3 regions of the Janthinobacterium algoris genome follow, and region 1 is predicted to be linked to each of the others. Evidence: predicted binding sites of a transcription regulator. Region 1 holds the regulator's gene; each other region holds the start of a gene.

Region 1 (10,186 bases):
AGGCCAAAGGACGCTACGCTACCTGGCGATGGGTATGCGTATGGCTTACCCAGCTGGCGTTCTACGGCTTGCCGTGGTTGACCTGGAATGGCAGGCAAGCCCTGCTGTTCGATTTGACCACGCGCAAGTTCTACATTTTCGGCGTCGTGCTGTGGCCCCAGGATTTCATCTATCTGGCGGCCCTGCTGATCATCTGTGCGTATTTGTTGTTCCTCGTCACGGCCATTGCCGGGCGGGTGTGGTGCGGGTTCTCTTGCCCGCAAACGGTATACACGGAAATCTTCCTGTGGGTCGAACGCCGCATCGAAGGCACGCGCAGCGCGCGCATGGCCCTCGACAAGCAGGGTCCCTCCGTGCGCAAGGCCTTCAAGAAGACGGCCAAGCACCTGGTGTGGGGCGCCATCGCCCTGTGGACGGGCTTTACCTTTGTCGGCTACTTCACGCCGATCAAGGAACTGGCGCAGGCGGTGACCACCTTGAATTTCGGTCCCTGGGAATGGTTCTGGGTCTTGTTCTACAGCCTGGCAACCTACGGCAACGCGGGCTGGCTGCGCGAGCAGGTGTGCAAATACATGTGCCCCTACGCACGCTTCCAGAGCGCCATGTTCGACCAGGACACGCTGATCATCACCTACGATACCAAGCGCGGCGAACCGCGTGGCGCCATGAGCAAGAAGGCCGGCAACAACGACAAGCTGGGCGATTGCATCGACTGCACCCTGTGCGTGCAGGTGTGTCCGACCGGCATCGATATCCGTAACGGCCTGCAGTATGAATGCATCGGTTGCGCCGCCTGCGTCGATGCCTGCAACAGCGTGATGGACAAAGTCGAGCGGCCACGGGGCTTGATACGCTACAGTACCGACCATGCGATGGAAAACAACTTCAATTCGAAGCAGATACGCCAGCGCGCCATGCGCCCGCGCGTGCTGATCTACACTTCCATCCTGGCTTTGATCATCATCGCCGTGTGTACTTCGCTGGCCTTGCGCACGCCCCTGAAAATGGACGTGATCCGCGACCGCGGTTCGATGGGACGCGAAGTGGAAGACGGCATGATCGAAAACGTCTACCGCCTGCAGATCATGAACACCTCGGAGCAAAGCCAGCATTTTAAAATCAGCGTCTCCGGCTTGCCGGGCCTGACCTTGCTGACGCGCGAAGAAGTGATGTTGCAGCCGACGGAAACGCTGGGCTGGCCGATCCGCCTGCGCGTGCCGCACGGGGTCGGCGAAAAGGGCTCGAACAAGATTGCGATCGAATTGCACTCGCTGGACGACCCATCGCTGCATGTACGTGAAAGCGCGGTATTCATCGTGCCGCGCTAATGTAGGAAGGCCAGTCCCCGCATGGGGACTGGCTGATCAAACAGGAGAAATATCATGTCCGACAGTCTCAAGCTGCAAGCACCCGTTGCACCGTGGTACAAGCATCGCTGGCCTTGGCTGCTGATGATCGGCCCAGGCCTGTCCGTGGTCGTCGGCAGCTTCATGGGCTATATCGCGTTTACGCAGCCCGATGCGCTGGTGGTGGGCGACTATTACAAGCAGGGCAAGGCAATCAACCAGGATTTGAAGCGCGACACGATCGCCAGCAACCTGGCAATGGATACCAGCTTATCCTATGATGTGGCGCACGCGCGCCTCAGTGGTTCCGTGCACAGCTTCGGCAAGGCTTACCAGGGTCCGCTGCAGCTGCATCTGGCGCATGCGACCTTGCCGGAAAAGGATATCAAGCTGCTGGTGCAGCCCGATGCGGCCGGCAACTTCTCGGTAGCGCTGCCGATGCTTGAGCGCAGCCGCTGGCAAGTGCTGGTGGAAAACGATAAACGCGAGTGGCGCCTGTCCGGCATCTGGACCTGGCCCCTGCAGCGCAGCATCGCGCTGCATGCTGACGCAGAGCTGTAAAGCTTACTTGCAGACGTCGGTACCAGCCGTAATGGCTTTCAACTTGGCGGGCTGCAAGATTTCAATTTCTCGATTCGAGACGCGCAGCCAGCCTTCCTTCTTGAACTTCGACAGCAGACGGCTGACGCTCTCGATGGTCAGCCCCAGGTAATTGCCAATTTCCTCGCGCGACATGCGCAACTGAAATTTGCTGGCCGAATAGCCGCGCGCTTCATAGCGTGAGGCCAGGTTGACGATAAAGGCGGCAAAACGCTGCGTCGCCTGCATATTACCCAGCAACAGCATCACGCTTTGCTCGCGCGTGATTTCCTGGCTCATCATGCGGTGGAAATGGCGCAACAGGGTCGGCATATTGCCCAGCAATTGTTCCAGGCTGGAAAACGGTATTTCACAGACTTCGCTGTCTTCCAGCGCCACGGCATTACAGTGGTGGCGGTCGGCGCTGATGGCGTCCATGCCCAGCAGTTCGCCGGCCATCTGGAAACCCGTCACCTGCTCTTCGCCACCCGGATTGATCTGGTACGTCTTGAAGTGCCCCAGGCGGATCGCATACAGGTTCTGGAACGAGTCGCCGATGCGGAACAGCGAGGCGCCGCGCACGATCTTGCGGCGGCGGCCGATGATCTGGTCCAGCCTGTCCATATCGCCCACATCGAGACCCATCGGCAGGCACAATTGATGCATGCTGCAGGTCGAGCATCGCGCACGCAACGCTTCCACGTTCACTATGGGCAAGGTGGGAGTGAGTAGCGCTTCAGTCATGTTAATACCTTTTAGAAAATGCAATAACAAGTTTACTGCATACACGGTTGCCGTGTGCCAATTTCACCGCAATTGCGCTGAATAAACGACGTTCTGACTTTAATTATATGGCAACATCGTCAAAAGCCCATGCGGGGAGGGCAATTTGCGCCGCGCCGCTTGCCAAGCTCGGGTATTGATAGGAAAATTCCTGACAGCATTATCTGCCGCCTGTGCCGCCCGGTACTGAAAAGGAAATCATGAAGCCTCTCGGCATTAAAGCAAAAGTCGCGCTAGCCACCAGCCTGACCTCGATCGCCATGATCGCGCTGGTCACCATGATCCAGGTGCAGCACATGCGCGCCGACTTCACCAAAGTGCTGCTGAGCCAGCAATCAGCCCTGATCACCCGCACCGCTGCCGAGCTCGACGACAAGCTGGGCATGCTGCTGCAGATCGTCGCGCTGACGGCCAGGCAGCAGCCGCCGGAATTGATCGCCCAGCCCGCCCAATTGCGCGAATACTATGCGCGCCGCGCGATGCTGGTGCTGTTCGACGACGTGCTGGTGCTCGATGCGCAAGGCGCCATCGTGGCCGACATGCCGCGGGTCGCGGGACGCGCCGGCATCAACGTCGGCGAGCGCGAATACTTCCAAACCGTCGTGCGCACGCGCCAGCCCATGATCACCGAGCCGATGCTGGGCAAATCAAGCGGCATGCCCATCGTGCAGATGGTGGCGCCCGTGCTCACCGCCGATGGCCAGGTGGCCGGCGTGGTGATTGGCGTGCTGCGCCTGTACAAGGATAACCTGCTGGGACGCCTGCGCTCGGAAAAGATCAGCAAGAGCGGCTATTACTTCATCCTCACGCGCGGCGCCGTGCCGCGCTACGTGCTGCATCCCGACACCAGCCGTTTGCTGCAGCCGCGCCAGCCGAACGCCAACCTGACGACCACGCAGTTGCTGAAGGAAGATGGCGAAGGCAGCATGGTCAGCACCAACAACCGCGGCATCACGGCCGTCAACAGCTTCAAGCGCCTGAAATCCGTGAACTGGCTGCTGGGTGCCTCGCTGCCCGTCGAGGATGCCTTCGAACCCTTCGATGGCGTACTGTACCGGCTGGTACTGTGGAGCATCCTCGCTTCGCTGCTGGCTGCTTTTGTTCTGGGCTGGGTCACCGTGCGCCTGCTGTCGCCGCTGGTACGCCTGCGCGACACCCTGCTGGCCCTGCGCACCAGCGGCAACCGCTTCACTCCCGTGCCGGTGCAGCAGCGCGACGAGATCGGCGAACTGACGGAAGCGTTCAACGGCCTGATGAGCGAACGCGACCGCCTGCAGCAGGAGCTCGAATCGCGCGCGGCAGAGCTGGAACAGGAGCGTGACCGGGCCGAGGCGGCCAACCGCGCGAAGAGCGATTTCGTGGCCAACATGAGCCATGAAATCCGCACGCCCCTGAATGCCGTGCTGGGCATGGTGTACTTGCTGGGCAATACCAAGCTCGATACGGAACAGCGCAAGTATCTGACCATGGTGCGCGTGGCGGGCCAGTCGCTGCTGGGCATCCTCAACGACGTGCTCGATTATTCGAAGATCGAGGCGCGCCGCATGGAATTGTCGCCCGTCGAATTCGATCTCGACGAAGTCATGAATACCCTGGCCACGACGATGACCATGAATGCGGGCGAAAAGGAGCTGGAACTGGCCATCGCCGTCGAACCCGACGTGCCGCGGCGCCTGGTAGGCGACGCCCAGCGCCTGCAGCAGATTCTCGTCAACCTGGCCGGCAATGCCATCAAGTTCACCGAGAGCGGCGAAGTGGTGGTGGCCGTCAGTCTGGCCGAGAGCGAAAACGGGCGCGCCTGGCTGCGCTTCGAAGTGCGCGACACGGGCATCGGCATGACGGAGCTGCAGCAACAGCAGCTGTTTTCCGCGTTTTCACAGGGCGACCAGAGCATCACGCGGCGCTTCGGCGGCACGGGCCTGGGCCTGGCCATCAGCAAGCAGCTGATCCACATGATGGGCGGCGACATCGCCGTCGCCAGCAGCGAAGGCAAGGGCAGCCGCTTCTGGTTCAGCGTGCCGTTCGACATGCTGGCGCAGCCGGCCGAAACGCGGCGCACGCCGGCCTTGGGCCAGCTGCGCCTGCTGGTGGCCGACGATAACCGCACCACCCGCGAACTGATCGTCAAGCTGATCGAGGCGTGGGGCTGGCTGGCCGACGAAGTGGACTCCGGCTTTGCCGCCATCGAACTGTACCGCGAACGCCTGGCGCAGCAGCAACCCTACGACGTGGTGCTGGCAGACTGGCACATGCCCGTCATGGACGGCCTGGCCACGGCCAAGGCCATTCGCCAGGCGGCCATCGGCCAACGCCAGCCCATCGTGGTCATGGTCAACGCCTTCGCGCGCAATCACCTGGAGGAAATTTCCAGCGCCGCCGAGGCCGATGTCGTGCTGATGAAGCCGATCACGGGATCGAGCCTGTTCGATGCCCTGCACCAGGCGCTGATCACCAAGAACGACGGCGGCGAGCAGCGCATCTTGCACCAGCCGCTGGGCACGGAGCTGGCCGGCGCGCATTTCCTGCTGGTGGAAGACAATCATTTGAACCAGGCCGTGGCGCGCGGCATCCTCGAGCACATGGGCGCCACTTTGGACGTGGTGGGCGACGGCTTGCAAGCCGTGGAACGGCTGCGCACGGAGGCGCTGCGCTACGACATCGTGCTGATGGACATGCAGATGCCCATCATGGACGGTTTCAGCGCCACCCACATCATCCGCACGGAACTGCGTTTGAGCCTGCCCGTGATCGCCATGACTGCCGGCGTGCTGGCGTCCGAGCGCGAGCGCTGTATGACGGCCGGCATCAGCGATTTCATCGCCAAGCCCGTGGTGGTGGAAGAGATGATGGAAGTCATCCTGCGCCACCTGCCCAAGCGCCCGCAAGTGCAGACGGCCGAGCCGGCGCCCGTTGCCGATGAGGAAGTGTTTTCCATGGCGCCGCTGATGCGCGTGATGGGGCGCGATGCAAAGGGGCGCGGCGTGCTGCGGCGCATGGTGGAAGACGCGCTGAACAAGGGCATGACGCCCGCGCGCGACGCCGAAACAGCGTTGCAGGAGGACCGCCACAGCGACGTGGCGCGCATCCTGCACGGCGTGCGCGGTTCCGTCGGTACGCTGGGCACGAAGCGCCTGATCCGCGCCGCGTTTGCCACCGAGGAAGCCATCGACGCGGGCCGCCTGGACGAGGTGCCGGCGCTGCTGGCGCACACGGCGCAGGAACTCGAGCAGGCGCTGGCCGCCGCGCGGGAGTGGCTGGCGCGCTTACAAGATTAAATCAGGCCGGTACGCCCAGAATCACGCTGGAAGCCTTAAATATAGCCGTCACCTTGCTGCCGATCTCAATGCCCAGGTCGGTGCTGCTCTGGTTCGTGATGATGGCAGCGATCGTGCCGCCACGCGGCAAGTCCAGCACCACTTCCGTGTTGACGGCGCCCGTCTGCACGCGCGTCACCAGTCCGGCCAATTGGTTGCGCGCGGAAAAGCGCGCTCCTTCGCCATCGAGCACGAGGATGATCGACGACGCCTTGATCAGCGCAAACGCTTCCGCGCCCGGCACCAGGCCCAGGCTTTCGCTGCTGCCCTGCGTGACGATGGCCACGATGTGCTGGCCGCCTGGCAATGCCAGGGTGACTTCATCGTTGACGGCGCCCTGTTTCATTTCAGCAACTTTGCCCAGGAATTGATTGCGTGCCGTGGTTTTCATGGCCATTCTCCGTATGAGTAAAAGATCGTCGGCGATGCCTTCCGCCTGGCTGCCCAGCTGGCGCAGGTAACGGGCATGCTCGCGCTCGATGATACGGAAATTGTCGACCAGCTGGCGCCCCCGTGGGGTGAGCCGCGTGCCGCCGCCGCCCTTGCCGCCCGTCAAGCGCTCGACCAGCGGCTCGCCAGCCAGGTTGTTCATGGCGTCAATGGCGTCCCAGGCCGCCTTGTAGCTCATCTTGACGAGTTTGGCCGCCTGCGTGATGGAGCCGCATTCGGCGATGGCGCCCAGCAATTCCACGCGGCCGACGCCGCCCAGGTGCTCGCCGCCCACCGTCATCCATACCGAGCCTTGCAGGCCGATTTCTGCTGCCGCTGATTTATCCAATGCGTTCACCCAATGCCCTATTTTCTTCCATGCTGTCAATTTGTCCGTCACGCAAGTACAGCACATGCTCGCCCAGGATGCGCGCATCTTCCGGATCATGCGTGATCAGGATCATGGGCACGTCCAGGCGCTGCTGCCACTGGCTCAATTCCAGACGCATTTTGACACGCAGGGCCGGATCGAGGGCGGCAAACGGCTCGTCGAGCAGCAGCGCGGCCGGCTCGGCCACGAGCGCCCTCGCCAGCGCCACCCTTTGGCGCTGGCCACCGGACAACTCGTCGGGGAACTGGTGCGCCAGTTCCTGCAAATGAAACGCGGCTAGCCAATGCTCGACTTTCTGCAATTTTTCGCGCGCACGCGGGTTGAACCAGCCCCGCGCCAGGCCGAAGCCCACGTTCTGGCGCACCGTCAGGTGCGGAAACAGCGCGTAGTCCTGGAACAGGTAGGCCACGTTGCGCTGCTGCGGCGGCAGGTTGATGCCGGCGGCGGAATCGAACAGGGTACGGCCATTCAGGCGGATATGGCCGGCGTCCGGTGTCAACAGTCCGGCAATGGCTTTCAGGGTCATGCTCTTGCCGGCGCCGGACGGGCCATACATGGCGATGCGCTGGCTGCTGGACGTGCATTGCACCTGCAGCTCGAAGCGGCGTTTGCCGGAGCGCAAGGTGGCGCGAAGGTCGAGGTCGAGTTGCATAGGCGTCATCATCAGTGTCATTTGTGCGCAATGCGCCCGGGCGCCAGACGGCCGGCCGACAACAGCACCACGATGCAAACGGCAGAAGTAATCAGCACCAGGGTGTTGGCGACGTCGTCCTGGCCTGCCTGCACGGCTTCATACACGGCCACTGACAAAGTTTGTGTCTTGCCGGGAATACTGCCGGCCACCATCAGGGTGGCGCCAAACTCGCCCAGCGCGCGCACAAAACCCAGCAGCACGCCGGCCAGGATGCCGCGCCAGGCCAGCGGCAAGGTCACGCGGAAGAAAATCGCCATTTCCGAGATGCCCAGCACGCGGGCCGCCTGCTCCAGTTGGCCGTCGACCGCCTCGAAGGCGGCGCGCGCCGGCTTGAAAACGAGGGGAAAGGCGACCACCGTGGAGGCGATCACGGCGCCCTGCCAGGTAAAGATGAGGTTGATGCCGAAGTTGTCTTGCAGCCAGATGCCCAGCGTGCCGCGCCGGCCCAGCAGCACCAGCAGGTAATAGCCGAGCACGGTGGGCGGCATCACCATCGGCAGGGTCAAGAGGGCGTCGAGCAGCTCACGCCCGGGAAATCGCGTGCGCGCCAGCAGATAGCCCGTGCCGATGCCGAGCAGCAAATTGAGCGCCGTGGCCCAGGCCGCTACTTTGAGCGACAGGGCCAGCGCGGTCCAGGCAATATCCATGCGGGCGCGTGCCTAAGTTATGGTTTCTTGAATCCGTACTTGGCGAGGATGGCTTGCGCCGGCGCCGTCTGCAGGTAGCTGACGAAGCGCTTCGCTTCGGCGGCATTGCCGCTGCTCTTGATGGTGGCGATCGGGTACAGCACGGGCGCCTCGAGCGGCACCTCCAGCACGACGTTGACTTTATCCTTCATGATGGCCGCGTCGGTGGCGTAGACAAAGCCCGCATCGACTTCGCCGCGCGCCACATAGTCGAGCGACTGGCGCACATTCTGCGTGCCGATGGCTTTAGCTTGCACGGCGTCCCACAGCTTCGCCTTTTTCAGTGCGCCTTCCGAATAACGGCCGACGGGCACGCTGGCCGGGTTGGCGATGGCCACGCGGGTCACGCCCTTGTGCGTCAGGTCGCTCAAGCTCTTGATACCCAGCTTGCTATCGTGCGGCACGATCAGCACCAGGCTGTTGCTGACGAAGTCCATGCGGTCGGTCGGCAGCACCAGGCCCTGCTTTTGCGCCGCATCCATGGTTTCCTGGTCGGCCGAGGCAAACACGTCCACGGGCGCGCCCTTGACGATCTGCTGCAGCAGCACGCCCGAAGCGGCGAAGTTCAAGGACACCTTGCTGCCCGGATACTGCGCCTCATAGCTTTGCGCCGCATCCTTGAACGCATTCGTCAGACTGGCCGCAGCCGACACCACCACTTCGCCGGCCAGGGCGGACGAGGCGACGGTGGCAAGCAGGGCGGCGCCGAAGAATTGGGCGAGAGGGGTGAGGCGCATGGTCGTATCCTTGTAAGTGAACGGTGAACAAGGAGCGTAATATACACTTATATATAGCGTTCTACCATGGCACAAGTCAAGACAGCACAAGGTCGATTCCCTGATATACTGTATATAAACACAGTATACCGAGGCACCCCATGGAACTGACAGACAAGCTGGAAATCCTGGCCGATGCGGCCAAGTACGACGCGTCCTGCGCCAGCAGCGGGGCGCCCAAACGCGATTCCATCGGCAAGGACGGCTTTGGCGCCACCTCCGGCATGGGCATTTGCCACAGCTACACGCCGGACGGGCGCTGCGTCTCGCTGCTGAAAGTGCTGCTGACCAATTACTGCCTGTACGATTGCCAGTACTGCGTCAACCGCCGTAGCTCGAACGTACCGCGCGCGCGGTTTACGGTGGCCGAAGTGGTGAAACTCACCGCCGACTTTTACCTGCGCAACTACATCGACGGCCTGTTCCTCAGTTCCGGCATCATCCAGTCGGCCGACTACACGATGGAGCAGCTGGTACAAGTGGCGCGCGAGTTGCGCGAGGTGCACCAATTCCGCGGCTACATCCATCTGAAAACCATCCCCGATGCCGATCCGGGCCTGATCGCGCAGGCGGGCCGCTATGCCGACCGGCTCAGCGTCAATATCGAACTGCCGACGCAAGACAGCGTGCAAAAGCTGGCGCCGGAAAAAAGCGTGCACACGATCAAGCTGGCGATGGGGGCGATCCGCCGCAAGCTCGATGAAAAGGCGGAAGAACCGCGCTCGCCGCGTTTCGCGCCGGCAGGGCAGAGCACACAGATGATCGTCGGCGCCGACGCCAGCGACGACCAGCAAATTCTCTCCACGGCCGAGACCCTGTACGGCAGCTACAAGCTCAAGCGCGTTTACTATTCGGCCTTTAGCCCGATCCCCGACAGCCCGAACAGCGTGCCGCTGGCGCCGCCGCCCATGCTGCGTGAACACCGGCTGTACCAAGCTGATTTCCTGCTGCGCAGCTATGGCTTTCAGGCCAGCGAATTGCTCCCGAGTACGGGCGGCAACCTGGCGCTCGACATCGATCCCAAGTTGGCCTGGGCGCTGGCGCACCGCGAACATTTTCCGCTGGACTTGAACCGCGCGGCGCAGCACATGATCGCGCGCGTGCCCGGCATCGGCTTGCGCAATGCGCAGCGCATCGTCGACCTGCGCCGTTTGCGGCAGGTGCGCTACGCCGATTTGTCGCGCCTGC
Region 2 (10,186 bases), on a different contig from region 1:
GCGACCTCAATCCCGGCCTGCAGGCCAGGGCGGCCGTCAACAACGGTTTTGGCATGCAGCTGGGCGCGGCGACGGATTACCAGAACCAGAACCTGAACCTGAACGGCGTACTGAGCAATCTGCGCGGCGCCCTGGCCCTGCAGACGGGCAGCCTGGGCGGCGTCGCCTTCAATTATGGCGGCATGCCGCAGCAGCACGACAGCAAGGAGCAGCGCGCCTACGATCCCTACGGCGCCACGCTGGGCACGGCCACCGGTGGCGCGACGCTGATGCTGGGCGATGCGGCGGCGCGCGTGTCCACGCGGGGCGACCTGGTGCTGGCCGGCACGGGCGACCCGGGCCGCGTGAAGACAGCCCATTCGTCCGCGTTCACGGCCAATGGCAAGGCCTATGCGCAGGGCGGTTATGGCTGGTTTTCGCTGTGGACGGACGGCACGGCGATCGACCTGTTCTCCGCCGGCGGCAGCCTGGCGCCGAGCGTGCAGCTGGGCGACGTCAATTCGGGCAGGACGCCAGCCAGCCAGGGCAACCATGCCGATTCGGACGGGCGTTTCCTGTTCCCTTCGCAGCTGGGGGTGGTGGCCGCCAATGGCAGCATCTTCCTGGGCAAGTCGGCGCTGGGCGGAAACGACTATTATGCGCCCGGCTATTCCATGCTGCTGGCGCCATCGGCCAACGGCCGGCTCGACTTGCTGGCGGGCGATTCGCTGTATGCCAGCGGCTATGCCGTGAGCCGCTCGGGCGCCGCCGCATCGAGCCTGCCGACGCCGGTTCATCCCGCCTTCGCCGGCTATCAGCAGCCGGCCACCTACGTGGCGGGCAATGGCGGCGTTGACGGCATCGAATCGTCATTGGCGCGCTTTCCCCTGTTCGCGTTTGGCAGCCCCAGCGCCGCGCCGCTGGGCGACGCCGCCGGCACGCCGTCGCGTCTGTACGCGGGCAAAGGCGATATCGTCGGCTTGCGCAGCGGTGAAATCCTGGCGTTTGCCGCTGGCCAGCGGGCCGGACAGACGTGGTACGAGGGTGTCGCGCCCGTATGGATGAGGGCCGGGCGCGACATCGTCAACTCCGGCACGCAGCCGGGCCAGCCGACGGCGCTGCCGAATGCCATCGCCAATACCCGCGAGAACCCGTATGGCAATGGCGGCAGCACGGGCAACCTGTTCGTGCATGAGCGCGCCACGGACGTGTCCATCGTGGCGGCCGGCCGCGACATCCTGCATAGCAGCTTCAACGTGGCCGGTCCCGGCACGCTGGAATTGACGGCGGGGCGCCATATCCGCATGGAAGAGCAGGGGGCGCTGGTCAGCCTGGGCGCCGTGCTTGCCGGCGATAAACGCCCCGGCGCCGGCATCGTGCTGCAGGCGGGGCTGGGCGAAGCCGGCGTCAATGGCGTCAATGGCGTCGATTTCGCCGCCTTCGCGCAGCGCTACCTGGACCCGGCCAACCTGGCCCAGCCTGGCGTGCCATTGGCACAACAGGCGGGCAAGGTCGCCAAGACCTATGCGCTGGAGCTGGCCGCCTGGCTGGCGGCGCGCGAGGGTTTCGCCGGCACGCCGCAACAGGCGAGCACGCGTTTTTCCGCCTTGCCGCCCGAGCAGCAGCGGATCTTCGCGCGCCAGGTCTTCTTCGATGAATTGAAGGCGGGCGGGCGCGAGTACAACGACGCGCAAGGTCCGCGTTTCGGCAGCTACTTGCGCGGCCGCAACGCCATCGCGGCGCTGTTCCCCGCGCAGGATGCGCACGGCGCGCGCATCCGCTATCAGGGCGATATCAGCATGTATGGCCCGTCCGGTGTCAACACCCTGTTTGGCGGCGATATCAGCATGCTCGCGCCGGGCGGCAAGCAGGTATTCGGCACGGAGGGCCAGGCGCCGCTCGCGGTGCCGCGCCTGGTGCCCGGCGTGCTCACGCAGGGTGCGGGCGATATCGCGCTGTACGCCCAGGACAGCATGCTGCTGGGCCAAAGCCGCATCATGACGACCTTCGGCGGCGCCATCCTGGGCTGGTCGGCGCTGGGCGATATCAATGCGGGGCGCGGTTCGAAGTCGACCATCGTCTACACGCCGCCCAAGCGCGTGTATGACCAATGGGGTAATGTGACGTTGGCGTCCGACGTGCCGAGCACGGGCGCCGGCATCGCCACCCTGGCGCCGATTCCGGAAGTGCCTGCCGGCGATATCGACCTGATCGCTCCCCTGGGCACCATCGACGCGGGCGAGGCGGGCATCCGCGTCTCGGGCAATATCAACCTGGCGGCGCTGCAGGTGCTGAACGCGGCGAACATCCAGGTGCAGGGGAAATCGAGTGGCATGCCGGTGCTTGCTGCCGTGAATGTGGCCGCCCTGAGCAACGCCAGTGCGGCGGCGTCGCAGGCGACGGGCGCGGCGCAGGAAGCGCTGCAGCGCGAGCGGGCGGCGGCGCGCGGCAGCTTGCCATCGATCTTTTCCGTGCGCGTGCTGGGCTTTGGCAACGAGCCGATCGAGGACGGCGACAAGCGTGGAAAGGCGGCCAGCTACCGGCCGGATAGCCCCGTCGCCATCCTGGGCCTCGGCGGTACGGGTGCCACTCAGCGCGCCCACCTGACGCACCAGGAGCAGCAGGAGCTGGACCTGTGATGGCCAGCGTGGAAGCGTTGTCGCCGTGCCTGCAAGCGTACTTGGCCACGCACTACGTGCGTCTGCACCGGCGCCTGACGCGCTACCTGGGCTGCGCGGAGCTGGCCAGTGACAGCCTGCACGACGCCTGGCTGCGCCTTGCGGGCAAGCCGGCACCGCCCGCCTGCAGCATGGATGCCTACGTCTGCCGCGTGGCGTGTAACCTGGCCATGGACCGGCTGCGCCAGGCGCGGCCCTGGCAATACGCGGACGGCGCCGAAGCAGTGCTGGAACAGTTGGCAGATGGCGCGGCGGGACCGGCCACGCTGGCCGAAGTGCGCTCCGAGCTGGCCGCCGTCGACCGGGCGGTGGCGTGCCTGCCGCGGCGCCACCGCCAGGTGCTGTTCGGCTTGCGCCTGGAGGACGCCACGCGCGACGAGGTGGCCGCGCGCCACGGCATTTCGCTGCGCAATGTCGACACTTTGCTACGTCAGGCGCTCGATCACTGCGCCGCGCAGACGGGACAGACCGTCTTCGGCGGCATCAGTACGGCGCGCCGGGCTTTGCGGACGGCGCAGGCTGGTTTCCAGCCGGGACCGCCATCGTTTGCTGTTATCAGATAACCATCATGGCACGCCACCCGTCTACAGCATGCGCTGGAAAACCCCGTCCTTGTCCGGCAGCAGATGCTTGAGGTCGGCAAGGGCGTGCAGGACGAGGCAGCTTGATGCTGTCAGTGCGACACCAGTACCGGCAAGGTCATCTCCTGCAACACCGTGCGCGTGACGCCACCCAGCAGCGCTTCGCGCAGGCGCATGTGGCCGTAGCAGCCCATCACGACCAGGTCGCATTGGCGCTGCGTCGCCATGGCCAGCAGGGCCGCGCCCACGTCCTGGCCCGGCGGCGTGTCGTGCTGCAGCACTTCGACGTTGACGCCGTGGCGCGCCAGGTACAGGGCCAGGTCGGCACCCGGCTGCTCGCCGTGCGCGGCCGGCTGGGCGTGCGAATTGACGACGGCCAGGGTCACCTGCTGCGCGCGTTGCAGCAGCGGCAGCGCATCGGTGATGGCGCGCAGCGCTTCGGCGCTGCCGTTCCAGGCCAGCAGCGGATGCTGCGCGTTGCCCGCTAGCGCAGCGGACGGCGCATGCGGCACCATCAGCACGGGCCTGCCGCAATGGAGCATCAGGTATTCGGGCGTGCCGGCGATGACGCGCGACGGCGTATCCTGCGCGTCGGTCTGACCGAGAATCAGCAAGTCGCAATAGCGCGCCTGCAGCAGCAGCGCGCCTTGCGCGTCGTCGTCGACGAAGCGCGTTTCGTAGGTGCCCAGACCTTCTTCACGGGCGATGCGCTCGAAGTCGTGCAAGGCTACGCTGGCCTGGGTGCGTAGCGCCTGCATCTGCGCCGGCGCGAATTGCAGCGCGTTGACGCCGCCGCCATACGCATAGCGCGAGATGCCGCTCATGGCCGAGCCGATCAGGTGGGCGCCTTCGGCAATGGCCAGGCGCACGGCCAGGCGGATGCGCTGGGCACAGTGGTGGGAATTGTCTACGTGGACCAGCAGGGTAGTGTAGGGCATGGCGTTTTCCTCGGTTGTCGGAAGTCGGTTGTCAAGTCTGTAGCACGTAGTCGCCCGGCGCGTCGGCCAGGCCAGGGGGCATGGCCGGAGGCGCCACCTGCGCGCCCGAGCGCTCTGCCAGCCAGGCTTGCCAGGCGGGCCACCACGAACCGTCGTGGCGCGGCACGTCGCGCTGCCAGCTGTCCGCGTCGATATACGGCGCGTCGTGACGGTGCGTGGCCATCTGGTAGCTGCGGCGTGCCTGGCCCGGTGGCGAGACCACACCCGCGTTGTGGCCACCCGAGGTGAGCAGGAAGGTGACGTCTGTGTCGGTCAGCAGTTGCAGCTTGTAGACGGAGCGCCATGGCGCCACGTGGTCCGTCAGCGTGCCCACGGCAAAGATGGGCGCGTCGATGTCGGGCAGGGCGATGTGCCGGCCTGCCGTGCGGTAGCGCCCTTCGGCCAGGTCGTTGTGCAGGAACAAACGGCGCAGGTATTCCGCGTGCATGCGGCAAGGCATGCGCGTGGCGTCCGCATTCCAGGCCATCAGGTCGCTGTCCCGCTCGTCTTCGCCCAGCAGGTAATGGCGCAGCCGGCGCGACCAGATCAGGTCGTTCGAACGCAGCAGCTGGAAGGCGCCCGCCATCTGCTTCGTATCGAGGTAGCCCTGCTTCCACATGGCAGCTTCCAGGAAGCTCACCTGGCTCTCGTCGATGAACAGCGACAGTTCGCCCGGTTCTTTGAAGTCCACCTGTGAAGCGAGCATGGTGAGGCTGGCCAAACGCGCATCGCTGTCGCGCGCCATGCTTGCGGCGGCAATCGCCAGCAGGGTGCCGCCCAGGCAGTAGCCGGCCGCGTGCACCTGCGGCGCGCCCGTGATGCGCGCAACGGCGTCGAGCGCGTCCATCACGCCCAGCTGGCGGTAATCTTCCAGCGACAGCTCGCGGTCTTCCTCGCGCGGATTTTTCCATGAAATCATGAACACCGTGTGGCCCTGCTCCACCATGTAGCGCACCAGCGAATTGTGCGGCGACAGGTCGAGTATGTAGTACTTCATGATCCACGCCGGCACGAACAGCAGGGGCGTGGCATGCACTGTCGCTGTCGTCGGCGCGTATTGCAGCAACTCGATCAGGTCATTGCGGTAGACCACCTTGCCGGGCGTGACGGCCACCTTGTCGCCTGCCTTGTAGCTGCGCTGGTCGGGTGCATATGCTCCCATGGCGGCGTGGCGCCAGTCGTCGGCCAGGTGCTGCGCGCCGTTCGCCAGGTTGGCGCCGCCGCTTGCCAAGGTTGCCTGCCGCACCACGGGATTGGTCAGCATGAAGTTCGACGGCGCCAGCATGTCGAGCCACTGGCGCACGGTGAATGTGACGACATCCTCGTGGTGCGGCGAGACGCCGCGCACGCCCGTGGTGGCGCGGTGCCACCATTGCTGCTGCAGCAAGAAGCCCTGGTAGATGAGGTTGTACGGCCAGCGCTGCCACGCCGGGTCCTCGAAGCGCCGGTCCTGCGGCAGCGGTGCGATGCACGCTGGCTCGCTGGCGCTGCCGGCCTGGGCCGGCTGCAGCGCAGATTGCAGTGCAAATTGTTGCCAACGCCCGATTTTCTTCCACGCTTCCTGCAGCAGGGTTTGCTGCTTCGATGGTGCCAGCGCCAGGTGGCTGAGCCAGTCGGCATAGGCGTTGCCCAGCGCGGCCGGCGAAATGCCGCCCGTGAACTTGCCCAGCCAGGCGTTCAGCAGCAGGTCCAGCGTGGCGCCTTCCGGCGCGCTTTCCGGATAGTCGGGCGCCGGCACGCCTTGCCAAGCGCTGCCCTGGCGCTCATGTTCAACTTGTTGCTCCACATTGCTCGGCTGCGTCTTGCTCATCCAGGACTCCCGTCATTTTTTTACAGGATAGCAAGAGCTTGTTCAAAAAATTATGATCTACATCAAGTTTGCCAGGATGCATGCAGTGTGCCGCTTGCCGCCTGGATGGCCGCGCCCGTTTCCTGCATGAATAGCTGCTGCTGATTTGACACACATGTTGCTCTATCAGGCTTCCTCGACGCGGTTGCGGCCATTCTTCTTGGCCTGGTACAGCGCGGTATCGGCCAGTTCGAAGCCGGCTTTCCAGTCGCCGTCTGCCGGTAGCGGCGCCAGGCCGATGCTGATCGTCGCCGTGATGGGCGTCTGCTCGAAGTCGACGCACGTTGCGGCCACGGCAAGGCGGATGCGTTCGGCCACCTGGCGCGCCATGGCCATGTCCGTATGGGGGAACAGCAGGCCGAATTCCTCGCCGCCCACGCGGGCGACGACATCGGATGCCCGCGCCTGGGACTGGAGCACGGCCGCGATGGCTTGCAGCACGGCGTCGCCGGCGGCGTGGCCGTGCTGGTCATTGACCTTCTTGAAGAAATCGATGTCGGCGATGCCGATGGTCATCGGACTACCCGCGCGCCGGGCCTGCGCTGCCGCGCGCGCGGCGTCGATCTCGAAGGCGCGGCGGTTGGGCAGGCGGGTCAGGGAGTCGCTCAGGGCGCTGCGCTGCAGTTGCTTCCAGCGGGCCGCATTCTGCTGTTCCATGGCGCGTTCGTGGCGCTGGTCGATGAAAAAGGCCCCCATGTAGTTCTCATCGTCCAGCTTGCCCAGATCCATGGCCTTGAGCACGATGGGCAGCATCGAACCATCGCGGTGGCGCATGGCGAAATGGCGCTTGTGCCCGAGTACCGTGGACTTCTTTTCACCGGCCAGATAAGCGCCGATCTGCGCGCCATGCTGTTCGCGCACGGCGTCCGGCAACAGCGCTTCGAGCTGCCGGTCCGTCAGGCTGTCCGGAGCATAGCCGCTCAGCGCGTACATGGCGTCGTTCGCATAGCGGATGCGCGAGCCGGCATCGATGATGATGGCGGCGTCATCGGCGGCGTCGAGCAGGCGCAAGGCCAGGATTTTGTTCATGTGCTTGTCTCCTGTAAAGAAGGCAGAGATGTCGGGCGACCGAAGCAAGGAGAGCTGCTGTATCGCCTTGATTTTTCCTTGAAAACCATCATACATTAAACAAAAATGATTTAAACAAATATTATGATTTTAATGATTTAATTTAGTTTTCATGCGCTAGGAAATGTAAGTCTTGACGGGAGCTGCAGCGTGTTGTAGGCATCTTCACTCTCGGGTAAGGCAATTTTTCCGCCATGCTGCTTACCTATTGATAGAGGAAACTATTTTTTTGTGGATTTATTTATTGTATTTGGTAAATTTATGCGGCAAAATAGAATGCATGCAGATCGGCATGCGAAGGCACGCCCGGCCTGACATGCCAGGCTGGTCACTGTGGATGGAGGAGACGGACATGCTTACGAAAATACCGGCAAGGGGTAGCGAAGCGGTGTACAAGGACCAGCGGCCGTCCGGCAGCGCGCGCCATCCGCAAGGGCCGGGTGCGGGCGTGTTCCGCTCACCCGTGCGGCGTCTGAAGGCGATCGCCTACCTGGCCCTGTTATTGGCTGTAATACCGGCCGTGACTTGCATCGCCATGGGGCGCGCCGGCGTGCCGATGTTGTTCAGCACCGTGTGCGGCGTGGTGTCGTGCGCGGACGGAGATGGGGCGCTTTAGCCGCCTGCGCCTCTTCGCAGACCCATGCCATGAATGCCTGATCTGCAGGGCGCGTGGCCGTGTCGGGCCGCGCCGCCAGGTAACAGGCAAAGCGCGCGGGCCAGGGCAAATCCAGCACATGCACCAGGCGCCCGGCGGCGATTTCCTCCTGCGCGTACAGCTGCGGCACAAGGGCCAGGCCCTGGCCCGGCTCGGCTGCGCGGATCAACAGAAAATCATCTTCGAAGGCGGAGCCGCGCAGCGCTGGTGACGATGGCTTGCAGGCTTAAAACGCATGGCTGACGGCGTAGATCAGCAAACCGGCCAGGCCGCCCACGATGGTGCCGTTGATGCGGATGAATTGCAGGTCGCGCCCGATGGCCAGTTCGATGCGCTCGCTCATTTCGTCCTTGCTCCACAGGTCCAGTCGGCCGGCGATGAAGGCGCCCACTTCGCCCCGGTAACGGCGCACCAGCGACCCGCTGCCGGCGACGATGGCGCCGTTCAGCCATTCCCGCGCGTGCATATCCGCGTCCAGCACCTGGCCCGTGTTGCGTGCCAGGCTGGCGATCGCTTGCGCCAGCACGGGCTGGTCCGCGTGCAGGTCGGCCAGCAGGCGCGTGCGGATGTGGTTCCAGACGTCGCCCAGCATGGCTTGCAGCGTGTCGCTGGCGATCAGCTGCAACTGGTAGCGGCGCACGGTATCCTGCCAGTGCGGGTCGGCCTTCAGGTGCAAGGCGCTGTCGGCGATCCAGCCGGCGATGCGCTGGCGCAGCGGGTGGGTTGGATCGATGCGCACGGCGAGGGCAAACTTTTGCAGCGAGGCGATCATGCGCGGCTCGTACGCTTTCACGGCTTTTTTCACCAGCGCGTTCTCGATCTGGAAGGCGCCCAGCACGAAGTCGCCGATGGCGGCGTGGTGTGCCTCGTCGTCCAGGTAGGCGGCGCTGCGGTCGAGCAGGAAGTCCAGCAGTTCCTGCGGCTTGCCGTCAGCGATCAGCGCGTCGATGCAGTCCGCCGCCACGTCCGACAAATTCAGTTGGCCCAGGTAGTTGCTGGCCTGTACATGCAACAGGCGGCCCAGTTTGTCGTGATCGGCCATCGCCAGCAGCTGTTTCACCACGCCGGCGCTGGCCATGCCCAGCTGCTGCGCGTGGACCTCGTCACTGAGCCAGGCGCCCAGGCGCGCGGCAGGATCGGCTTGCACGATGCGTTCGGCGATGCCTTGCTCGGTAATGAAATGGTTTTCCACGAAGGCGCCCAGGCTGCGGCCGATGTCCGCCTTGCTGTTAGGGATGATGGCCGTATGCCACAAGGGAATGCCCAGCGGGTGGCGGAACAGGGCGACGACGGCGAACCAGTCGGCAATCGCCCCCACCATAGCCGCTTCGGCGAATGCCTCGACATAGCCCCAGGCGGGATGGCCGCCCCGCTGCGAGCGGGCCACGGCGAAGACCAGCGCGGCGAGCAGCAGCAAGCCGACGGCCAGCAGCTGCATGTTGCGCAGGCGCGCGCGCTTGAGCTGATCCGTGCTCTGGTCCAGCTGTGCGATGAGGTCGGGGGAACGTTGCATGGATGGCGGCCTGCGTTGCTTGCGAGACCGCCATCTTAACCGCGGCAGCGACAGAATATGTCGCTGCATTGGACTTTTTACTGCGGTGGGTGCAGCAGCGAACGCCGGCGCGCGTAGCCGAAGTAGATGACCAGGCCGATCACCAGCCAGATGGTAAAGGCCATCCAGGTGACCCAGCTGAGGAAGGTCATCAGGCCCACGCACAGGATCACGGCCAGCGCCGGCACATACGGCACGCCGGGGCAGCGGAAGGCGCGCGGCAGGTCGGGACGCTTCTTGCGCAGCACCACCACGGCGACGGAAACCATGGTGAAGGCGGCCAGGGTGCCAATATTGATCAGCTCGGCGAGGATGTTGAGTGGGATCACGGCGGCGATCAGGCCAAACACGATGCCGACCAGCCAGGTGGCGAAGAACGGCGTATGGAAGCGTGGATGCACGGTCGACAGGCGTTTTGGCAGCAAGCCGTCGCGCGACATGGCGAAGATGATGCGCGTCTGGCCGAAGGCCATCACCAGGATCACGGTGGTCATGCCGAGGATGGCGCCCAGGTCGACGAAGCCGGCGATCCAGTTTTCACCCGCGTATTGCAGGGCCAGCGAGACGGGATGGTCGACGCCGAGGAATTTTTGATACGGCACGATGCCCGTCATGATGGCTGACACCACCACGTACAGCACGGCGCACACGGCCAAGGAGCCGATAATGCCGATTGGCAAGTCGCGCGACGGCTTCTTGACTTCCTCGGCGGCCGAGGTCACGGCGTCGAAGCCGATGAAGGCGAAGAACACGAGGGCGGCGGCGCTCAGCATGCCATGGTAGCCGAACGGCATGTAGGGCTGCCAGTTGGCGGGCTGCACGTGGCGCGCACCGAAGATGATGAACA
Region 3 (10,186 bases), on a different contig from region 1:
CATGGGCTACAAGGTGGAATGGCATGAGTACCTGATGCAGCACTCGCTGTGCCAGGAAGAAATCGACGCCATCGGCGCCTGGCTGAAAAAAGTATTGGCTTAAAGAAAAACAGGCGCGGTGTGGGCCGCGCCTGCTGTTGTATCTGTACGTAACGCCGGGAACGATCAGTTCGCCGGCGTTTTTTCATTCCAGATTTTCAACATGTCGGGTGACGCTTCCGAACGGATGCCGTTGTCTGTCAGCACCGATTCCGTCGCCGCCAGCATGTCCTTGCGCGGCACGACGACCATTTCCGCATCGCGCTGCTGGAAGCGGAACGTCAGCAGCTCATCCGTCTGGTCGCGCAGCAAGGCCACCAGGTGCGCCAGGCTGCGCACGCGCACGCCATTGACGGAATCGACGACCGAGAAGAAACGGGTACTGTAGCCATTCATCAGCTTGTGCGGGAAGAACGGCGCGGCAATCACCACCAGTTCTTCGCGCTCGCCATCGGGCGCATCGCCGCGCCGCGTGGCCAGCGGATTGCCGGCAAACGCCATGCCGCCCAGCATCGCCGCGTTGCCATTCGGCGCCGCCATGAATTCCGTGCTGGCGCGCGAAAACACCATGGGCCCAAAAATGAAATAGGACGGGTAATTGCCCTGCAGGCTGGCAATAAGCATCGGGTGCGCAGCCGAGACGGGCACCTTGATTTTCAGGGGCGCGCCCTGGCGTACCACCGTCAACGGCAGCAGGCCGTCTTTCGCCAGCTGCTGCACCCGGTACTGGAAGCGCACGCGGCTGTTGGCATTCAGCTTGACCATACCCTGGTTGTCGATAGGAAAATCGCCGATATGCGTGATCACGTCCCACTCCTTGAGCGGATAGGCGGCGTCCTTGCTGGCCGGCGTCATCACGACGGCGCCCTCGACACCCTTGGCCAGCTTCAAATACGTGCGCAGCGCGGGATTTTCCAGCGTTTGCGTCACGTCACGCATGGCCGGCTTGCCCTTGGGTACGCCACTTTCCTGATCGCGCAGGAACAGCTCGATTTCTTCATTGGGGATGATATAGCCGATGTTTTGCGCATTGAGCATGCCGGCAAAGGCCAGGCCGATCATCTTCTCGCCGGCAATCACGGGGCCGCCGCTATTGCCCGGGTTGATGGCCGCATCGATCTGGATGCGCAAGCCCGAGACGGGGAAGTTGTAGCGCACGAATTCGATGCGCGAAACAATGCCCTTGGTGATCGACAGCGACGTGCCGCCCGTCGGATAGCCATACGCCAGCACGGCATCGCGCACGTCCGGCAAGAGATTGGCGCGCGGCACCGCTTTGTGGCTGGCGAAAAAACTGTCGTCATCGATTTTCAGCAAGGCCAGGTCCATGCCGCGCGAGATGGCCAGCACGGTCGCCGGTATCTTGTCGCCGGCGCCATTCGCCTGGATCTGCACTTGGCTGGCATACCCGACCACGTGCGCATTGGTCAGGATGCGGCGGCCTTCGATGACGACGCCGGAACCCGTCACCTCTTGCGGCGCAGCCTTGCTCCAGGGTTTATAGGGGTCCGGCCCGCGCAGGGTGGAAAACACCTTGACGACGGAATTTTCCAAGGCGGAAGCGCCGGGGTTCGCGGTAGCGGCGGTCTCGGCGGCCAGCGCGCGCACCGTCATCAAGGGGGAAAAAGAAAGGGCCAACGCCAGCAAGGCGCGGCCCATCAGGGTGAAGTACGGACGAGTTTTCATTGAGCTTGTTGGCAATGGAAGGGAAGCAAAATTATATATTGAATAATTTCAACCACATTACACTTTATCCATCTTTTCCTGAAGAACTCTTCTAATCAGGCGGGCAAGGGCGGCACGCCCAATGCCGGCACCGCTGTCTGCGCCCCATTCATGACCATGGCCAGGAAAGTGTAGTAACCATTGATGCCCATCAAGTCGACCACGCCGTGTTCGCCGAACAGCGCCAGCGCGCGCGCATACGTGGCATCGCTGACGCGCTTGTTCTGCTGCAACTCGACGCAAAAGTCGTGCACGGCTTGCTCATCTTCTTTCAGGGCAAGCGGCGCGCGCCGCGCGGCAATGGCGTCCACGGCCGCTTGCGCGATGCCGTTCTGCACGGCCAGCGGCGCGTGGATGGCCCACTCGACTTGCTGGTTCCACTGGCGCGCCGTCACCAGAATCGCCAGTTCCGACAGGCGCGTGCCGATGGCGCTGCGGTAGCGCAAATACTCGCCCATGCGTTGCGCCGTTTCCATCAGCTCGGGGCTGCGGATCAGCGGCACGAAGGGGCCGTACAACGCCCCGCGCGGACCGTCGATGATGGCTTGCGCGGCCACGCGCTGCTGCGCGTCGAGCTGCGCCAAAGGCAGCGGCGGCAGACGGTCGATATCGCTACCGGCCATCAAGCCGTCCAGGCGACCACGTCCTGCTGCTGTTCGCCCAGGCCGGGGATGCCCAGGCGCATGCTGTCGCCCTTCTTCAGGAAACGCTGCGGCTTACGGCCCTGGCCCACGCCCGGCGGCGTGCCCGTGGCGATGACGTCGCCCGGTTCCAGGGTCATGAATTGCGACAGGTAGCTGACGATCTGCGCCACCGTGAAGATCATGGTTTGCGTATTGCCGGTCTGCATGCGTTTACCATTGACTTCCAGGTACAGGTCCAGGTCTTGCTCGTCGATGACTTCATCGCGCGTCACCAGCCACGGACCGATGGGGCCGAAGGTGTCGCAGCCCTTGCCTTTATCCCATTGACCGCCCCGCTCCAGCTGGAACGAGCGCTCGGAAATATCGTTGACGACGCAATAGCCGGCCACGTATTGCAGCGCATCCTCTTCGCTCACGTACTGCGCACGCGTGCCGATGACCACGCCCAGTTCCACTTCCCAGTCTGTCTTTTTCGAACCTTTGGGCAACACGACATTGTCGTCCGGGCCATTCAGGCAAGTAATTGCCTTCATGAAGACGATGGGCTCGGCCGGGATCGGCATGCCGGATTCGGCCGCGTGATCCGCGTAATTGAGGCCGATGCCGATGAACTTGCCGACTTTCGCCAGCGGCACGCCAAAGCGGGGATTGCCGCGCACCAGGGGCAGCGTCTTTTCGTCGAGCTTGGCCAGCTTGCGCAGGGCCTTGTCGGACAGTTGCGCGCCATCAATATCCTGAACCACGCCGGACAGGTCGCGCAGTTTGCCTTCTTCATCGATCAGGCCCGGTTTTTCCTTGCCTGGACGTCCATAACGAACGAGTTTCATAGTCTTCCTTGGAGTTGATCATTGCCGCTGTGCAGGCTGCCATTTTACCGGATGGCCCGGCACGCCTGTAGCGGTGGATGAAAAACATCGCAAGTCCCGGTAGTTGCAAGGCCGCCAGCACGCCAAACGCCACCTGATACGCTTGCGGCGGATACTGCTGCAAGCTGTTCAGGGGCCAGCAGCCGAGGATCAGGCCAAAACCCGCCTGCACCAGGAAGGCGCCCGTAAAAATGAGCAGATTCAGGCAGGTGGCCGCCCTGCCCGTCAAGCTGGCCGGCATGCTTTGCGCGACGATCGCATATTCGAGGCCCGTCACCGTGCCCAGCAAGGTAAACAGCACGGACAGCATGGGCAGGCTGGGCACGACGTTAAACGCCATCGCCACTTGCACAGCGACAAACAGGACGATGCCGGCAGCCGCCACTTGCATGGGTTCAATCGCACGCCGCCCAGCCCATTCCGTCAGCATGCCCATGCCGATGGCGCCGAAGATGACGGCCGCCATGCCCAGGTACAAAAAATACGCCACGCTGACATCGGACAGGCCGCCCACGTCGGCCAACCAGCGCCCCACCCACAAGCCCTGCACGCCAAAGAACACCGTGTGCGGCAGCAGGATCAGCGCGATGGTGCGGCGAAAGCCGGGATCGCGGTACACGCTCCATACCCTGACCTTGCTGACCTTGCTCACCTTGTTCATGGCAACAACGGGCGCCGGCAGCACCGGCGACAGCAGGCGGATCAGCAAGCCGATGGCCAGCGCCGCCAGCGCCAGGCCCAGAAAGACGCCGCGCCAGTCCGTGTAGTGCAGAGCCAGCTTGACGGGCATGGTGGCCGTGGCCGCACCCAGGCCGCCCACGGCGATCAGATAGCCGTGCACGGAAGGCAGGCGCACGGGAGCGATAGCACACGAGATCGCTTTCACGGCGGCCATGAAACAGCCGCCCAGGCCTGCCCCCATCATGGCCCGCGCCCACATCAGCTCGGCAAAACTGTGGCCCCGGCTGAACAGCCACACACCCAGCGCCGCCAGCGCCAGCAGCCACAGTTGCACCGTGCGGGGGCCGTAACGGTCGAGCGCCATGCCGATCGGCAGTTGCACCAGCGCAAAGGCGAGAAAAAAGGCGCTGGTCAGCAAGCCCAGCTGCGCCGGCGTCAGGGCGATGGCGCCCAGCAATTCCGCCGTCAGCACGGCATTGACGCCGCGCAGCAGGCACGACAGGTAATGACCGAGCGCAAACGGCAGGAACACCAGACAAAACACGGCCACGCCGGAACGGGAAGAGACGCCGGCGCCGTGCATGCTCAGGCGGCCTGTGCCAGGCGGATGATTTTATGCGGCAACTGCGGCATAACCTCATCCGTCTCGAAAAAGAACTTATCGTGGCCGAACGCGGGCTTCAAATCGTCTATCCACGTCGCTTCTGCATCGAACTTCGCATAAAACGGCCTGCGTACCCAGTCCGGGTTGCGCGCCTGCAAAAATTGCAGGGCAAACAGTTTTTCACCATGGATGTTGACGATGCCATCGATGACGATCTTGCCGGGGAACGCGCTCATGGAGGGCCCGCGCACGGTGCGCGACAGGCCGGACACCATCTGGTAGGCGGCCTGGAAGATTTCATGTGCCTTCGCCAGCGGCAACTCGAAATAGCCGCGCGGCCCCGTGTCCCGTTCGACAAACATGTAATACGGAATCGCCCCCAGGCGCGTGCCCGTCTGCCACAGTTCGGCCCAGCTTGCCGGGTCTTCATTGATGTGGCGGATCAGCGGCCCCTGCATGCGCAAGGTGGCGCCCGTGGAGACGATGCGTTTCACCGCTTGTTGGGCGATGTCCTGGCGCAACTCCACGGCATGGCTGTAATGGCCCATCACGGCCAGGTTCTTGCCCGCCTTGACGATACGCTCGAACAGGCGCAGCAAATCGTCCGCGTCGCGGTCGGAGACAAAACGCTGCGGCCAATACGCCACCGCCTTGGTACCGATGCGGATGTTCTGGATATGTTCCAGGCCCGGTTCGAGCAGTGGTTCCAGGTAGGCCGCCAACTGGCGGGTATTCATGATCATCGGGTCGCCGCCCGTGATCAGCACGTCCGTCACTTCCGGATGCAGTTTCAGATAGGCGGCCAACTCATGCGACTCGCGCGCATCGAATTTCATGTCATCCATGCCGACGAACTGGGGCCAGCGGAAGCAGAAGGTGCAATACGCGTGGCACGTCTGGCCCGCGCTGGGGAAAAACAGCACCGTTTGCGCATATTTATGCTGCAGGCCGCGCACGGGCGCATCGTTGACTTTCGGCACGTTATGCGTCATCTGCCCGGCAGGATGGGGATTCATGCCCAAGCGAATACCATGCACATAGGCATCGATGGCAGCCTTATCACGCTGCAGCAGCACCAGGTCGCGCAAGTGCGCGTACTGTTCGGGCGGCAGCATGTCGCGGTGGGGAAAAACCAGGCGGTAGATGGGATCGTCAGGAATATTGTTCCAGTCGATCAACTGGTCGAGCACATAGGCATTGGTGCGAAACGGCAAGACGTGCGACACCACTTGCACGGCTTCGCGCTGCTCTTCCGGCAGCCATTCCCACTGCCGCGCCTGATGAATGGTTTGCCGCGTATACGGCTTGAACTTGGTTGAAAACGGCTCGGTAATGAGTGCGGACACGATAGTCTCCTTGCTAATAAATAGCGATAACTTTCATGAAATTTGTCCTATATCGGCCAATTACAGCCTTTTCTCCCACAGACCATGCCAGCTCCGCATGCTGTGAAAGTCATCATAATTCTTGCCATAAAGAACCAAATTGCTACACATCAACAAGCCTTCCGATACGTTGCTCGCTGCCTACAAGCAACACCTTAGTTTGTTCCATCGCAATTTGATGGGACCCTCGACGACGTAAATTACGGCTGTGCAACACATCCCTCGATTCTCACAAGGAGCTGTCATGAAACGCTTATTCACGGGTAGCCTGCTGTGCCTGGCCTTTGCCGGCGGCAGCGTCAGTGCCGCGGTCGAACCAACGGAAAAAGACGCCATCGCCATGGCCGAACGGGGCGCCGCCTTCATGAAGGCGCATGGCAAGGAAGAGATGATGAAGAAAATCACGGCGAAAGACCCCGACTTCGTGCAGGGCTCGCTGTATGTGGACATGCGCGATATCAAGACGGGCATCGTGCTGGCCCACCCCATCAATCCTTCCATCGTGGGCAAGGATTTGACGGATGTGCCTGATGCGAATGGCAAGAAATATCGCCGTGAAATCATCGAGCTGGCGCAAAAGCAGGGCAAGGGCTGGGTCGACTACCAGTACAAGAATCCCACCAGCGGCAAGATCGAGCCGAAGACCACGTACATCCTGCGTGTCAACGACGTGGTGCTGGAAGCGGGGATCTACAAAAAATAAGGCAACGGCGGTGTACACGAACGCTGTGCGCCGCCTGCGCTTGGAACAGCCATAGCCAGGAGTCAAGCATGCTCAATACATTACGCATCGGACCAAAATTATTGCTGGCGCCCGCCCTGGTCTTGCTGCTGCTGATACTCAGCTCGAGCGGCGCCTGGTATGGCATGGTGCGGCAAAATTCCTCGCTGGAAAACATGGTACGGGTACGCATCACGCATCTGAAGGCGGCCGCCGACGTACTAGGAGAGGCCAGGCAAGTACACGGCAATATGTACCAGTTGCTGTCGTGGACGAATGGCAGCTTCGCCAAGGCTCGCCTCGATACACTGGAGCAACAGATCAAGACACGCCACGCGGCCATCGGCACCCAGCTGACCACGCTGCGCGCCACAGCCACGGGCGCCGAGCGCACCTTGGTCGATGCGGCCATCACGGCCCTGGCCGGCTACCGCAAGGCCGTGCTGGAAACCATGGAAATGGCGCAGATGGACCAGTCGATCGCCACCAATTCGATGCTCAAGGCGGAAACGCAATTCGGCCAGTTTAATTCGCAGCTGGCACAGTTATCGGCCCTGGAAACGACGCTCAGCAGCCAGGCCCATGCGACGGCCAGCGCCGAGTTTCGCAGCCTGGGCTGGAGCCTGCTGCTGACCGTCCTGCTCTCCATCCTGGTCTCCATCGTGGTGACCATGCTGGTACGCCGCGCCATGCTGGTGGAAATCCGCGGCATTGCCGACGCCGTGCAAGACCTGGCGGCAGGCAAGCTGATCGCCGGTGCGCCCAAGCAGGGCAATGACGAGATCGCCGCCACGTCGCGCGTGCTGGACCAGACCATCGCCAACCTGAACCAGACCTTGCGCACCATCATGGCTGCCGTGCAATCGATCGACACGGCATCGCGTGAAATTGCCACCGGCAATCTGGATTTGTCGGCGCGCACGGAAATGCAAGCCAGTTCACTGGAAGAAACGTCGAGCGCCATGGAAGCGCTGACGCAAGCCGTCAATGACAATGCCGACAACGCCCAGCTGGCCTGCGAGCTGGCGGGGCAAGCCTCCGCCCTGGCCGTGCAAGGAGGTGCGTCGATGCAGCAGGCGGTGACGACGATGGCGACGATACGCGCCAATTCGCGCCAGATCGTGGATATTATCGGCGTGATCGATGGTATCTCCTTCCAGACCAATATCCTCGCGCTAAACGCGGCAGTGGAAGCGGCGCGCGCGGGCGAACAAGGCCGCGGCTTTGCCGTGGTCGCGTCCGAAGTGCGCACACTGGCGCAACGCTCGGCGCAGGCGGCCAGGGAAATCAAGACCCTGATCGCCACCTCGGTCACCACCATCGATGGCGGCAGCGTGGCCGTGCAGCAAGCGGGCGACAGCATGGGCGCCATCGTTGCCTCGGTGCAGCAAGTCAATGACATCATCCAGCGCGTGAAACAGGCCAGCGCTGAGCAGGCCTCAGGCATCACGGAAGTGAACCAGGCCGTCACGCAAATGGATGATGTCACCCAGCAAAATGCGGCCCTGGTGGAGCAGGCGGCGGCAGCGGCGGCCAGTTTGCAGGACCAGGCCGTCAAATTGTCGGCGGCAGTGGCCGTGTTCACCCTGGACGAGCGCCCTGCTACGCCAGCCGGCCACAGCGAAGACGAGGCATTCCAGCATCCGGCCAGCCCCGTCAAGGGAACGGACCGGCGCGCGCTGCACAGCCCGCTACGCGGCATGCCCCGCAGCACCACGCCCCGCCGCCAGCGCGGCGCCTGACACCGGGCCGGACGGCTAGACGGCTGGTACGCGCATCGGTTTGCTCAGGTAGGGCGAGCCGGCCAGCACGAAGCGCCACGGCGTTTCCATCGCCTTGGAAATGCCGATGCGCGGCCCCGCTTGCACCGTCACGTCATCCTCGCGGGCCAGCAACATGAACGGTGACGCATCGAGCGCCAGCCGGTTATGCCTATGCGTGACACCCAGCGCCTGGCACAACTTGCCTGGCCCCGAGCACAGTAACCTCAGTTCATCGACGCCGCGCCGTTCGCGCATGGCGTCAAGGCCCGCCAGCGGCTCGATGGCGCGGATCAGCACGCCTGCGCCATGACCCGCTTCGCGGCACACAAAGTTCAGGCACCAGTGTAAGCCATACGAGCGGTACACATAGGCATGCGCGGGCGGGCCGAACATGGCCGCATTGCGCGGCGTCATGCCGCCATACGTGTGCGAAGCGGGGTCCAGCCGGTCATACGCTTCCGTTTCCACGATGCGCCCGCCCACGCCGTCGACCAGCACTGTCACGCCGATCAGCTGGCGCGCCACGCTGCAAGAATCGTCCGCAAAATCGATGCCCGCCAAGAGTCTTTTCATGTGGCAATTGTAGCGCCACGCCTGCCCATACGCACCAGCGGCTGCCTTAAAAACAAATACACCTTACTTTTTTTACCATAAAAACAGGGGTTGATTGCGTCGCAAAATGACCAACATCAGTGGCAATCACGGCAAAAACAGGAATTTTTCGACAATCTATTGTAGAGATGAACTATTGCCATGCATAAACATGGATAATCATCGGGCATTGCACAAGGCGTCCATGAGGCCGTCCATGCGCAGCGCACGACAGAATAACCAGCGGGCAAGACAATGATGATGAGAGCGGCAGCGCAAAAGCAGGTAGTGCAGGAAGATCCGGTTGACGCCTTGATGCGGTCCATCCGCATCCCGCCGCGTCCCAGCCTGCTGGTCGACCTGCAGCGGGAACTGGCCGAAGACGACCCGTCGCCGCGGCGCATCGCGCGCATCATCGCCGACGATGTCGGCATGTCCGGCGCCCTGCTGAAATTGGCCAATTCGCCCTTCTATGGTGCCACGCGCAAGGCCAAATCCGTCGAACAAGGCATCAACTTTCTCGGCATCAACCAGTGCAGCGCCATGATGACGGGCTTGTTGGCGCGCCAGGCGCTGGAAGCGGAAGGCGTGGAACTGACCAACTTCTGGGATGTGTCGGCCAAGCGCGCGCGCGCCCTGGTGTTTACCTCGCGCAAGTTGCGCATCGCCCCGCCCGACATTGCCCATACCTTCGGCCTGTTCTGCGATATCGGCGTGCCTTTGCTGATGAACCGCTTTCCCGACTACGTCAAGACGTACGCGGCGGCGGCCAATGATGCGCACAATTGCTTTACCAGCCTGGAAGACGCGCGCCACCAGACCAACCACGCGGCCATCGGCTGCTTGCTCGCGCGCAACTGGGGCCTGTCCTCCGATGTCTCCTGGGCGATTTTGCACCACCACGACTACACGGTGCTGGCGGACCCGTCCACGGACGACGCCATCCGTTCGCTCGTTGCCCTGTCGCTGCTGGCCGAAAAGGGCATTCAGCGCTACCATGGCAACAGTACCTCGCTGGAGTGGGACAAGGGCGGCGAACTTGCCTGCCAGCATCTCGGCCTGTCGCAGGAAGAAGCCGCCGACCTGCTCGACGAGTTGCACGAGATGTTCGATACCGACCATTGATGTATCAGGCGGCCGCGTCCGCCTGTATGATCCGTCCCGGCG

What was found. The regulator FNR, encoded in region 1, switches genes on or off when oxygen is low (the NO sensors DNR and NnrR bind a similar motif). The targets are predictions, from matches to a motif close to TTGATNNNNATCAA.
Region 2: a site for FNR is predicted at 6,078-6,091, ahead of ACQ4W7_RS11790 (PHA/PHB synthase family protein). Genes of this name have one in related genera too.
Region 3: a site for FNR is predicted at 6,045-6,058, ahead of ACQ4W7_RS14080 (KamA family radical SAM protein). Genes of this name have one in related genera too.

Annotation. Positions count from the first base shown of each region.
Region 1 is NZ_JBNYXZ010000003.1:60,675-70,860, forward strand. Features, by position in the region: gene ccoG (cytochrome c oxidase accessory protein CcoG) at 1-1,328, shown strand, start outside; gene ACQ4W7_RS05230 (FixH family protein) at 1,383-1,907, shown strand; gene fnr (fumarate/nitrate reduction transcriptional regulator Fnr) at 1,911-2,669, opposite strand; gene ACQ4W7_RS05240 (response regulator) at 2,909-5,983, shown strand; gene ACQ4W7_RS05245 (TOBE domain-containing protein) at 5,985-6,752, opposite strand; gene ACQ4W7_RS05250 (sulfate/molybdate ABC transporter ATP-binding protein) at 6,793-7,503, opposite strand; gene modB (molybdate ABC transporter permease subunit) at 7,512-8,183, opposite strand; gene modA (molybdate ABC transporter substrate-binding protein) at 8,201-8,959, opposite strand; gene ACQ4W7_RS05265 (putative DNA modification/repair radical SAM protein) at 9,100-10,186, shown strand, end outside.
Region 2 is NZ_JBNYXZ010000006.1:287,804-297,989, reverse strand. Features, by position in the region: gene ACQ4W7_RS11805 (filamentous hemagglutinin family protein) at 1-2,618, shown strand, start outside; gene ACQ4W7_RS11800 (RNA polymerase sigma factor) at 2,618-3,220, shown strand; gene ACQ4W7_RS11795 (universal stress protein) at 3,331-4,176, opposite strand; gene ACQ4W7_RS11790 (PHA/PHB synthase family protein) at 4,208-6,025, opposite strand; gene ACQ4W7_RS11785 (GGDEF domain-containing protein) at 6,191-7,093, opposite strand; gene ACQ4W7_RS11780 (hypothetical protein) at 7,485-7,748, shown strand; partial or broken gene ACQ4W7_RS11775 (LysR substrate-binding domain-containing protein) at 7,696-7,992, opposite strand; gene ACQ4W7_RS11770 (DUF445 domain-containing protein) at 8,014-9,300, opposite strand; gene bcaP (branched-chain amino acid transporter BcaP) at 9,378-10,186, opposite strand, start outside.
Region 3 is NZ_JBNYXZ010000008.1:163,977-174,162, reverse strand. Features, by position in the region: gene ACQ4W7_RS14105 (alpha/beta hydrolase) at 1-103, shown strand, start outside; gene ACQ4W7_RS14100 (S1C family serine protease) at 166-1,725, opposite strand; gene ACQ4W7_RS14095 (carboxymuconolactone decarboxylase family protein) at 1,821-2,387, opposite strand; gene ACQ4W7_RS14090 (fumarylacetoacetate hydrolase family protein) at 2,387-3,235, opposite strand; gene ACQ4W7_RS14085 (MFS transporter) at 3,180-4,538, opposite strand; gene ACQ4W7_RS14080 (KamA family radical SAM protein) at 4,541-5,905, opposite strand; gene ACQ4W7_RS14075 (cache domain-containing protein) at 6,189-6,647, shown strand; gene ACQ4W7_RS14070 (methyl-accepting chemotaxis protein) at 6,716-8,407, shown strand; gene ACQ4W7_RS14065 (DNA-3-methyladenine glycosylase) at 8,423-9,001, opposite strand; gene ACQ4W7_RS14060 (HDOD domain-containing protein) at 9,278-10,144, shown strand.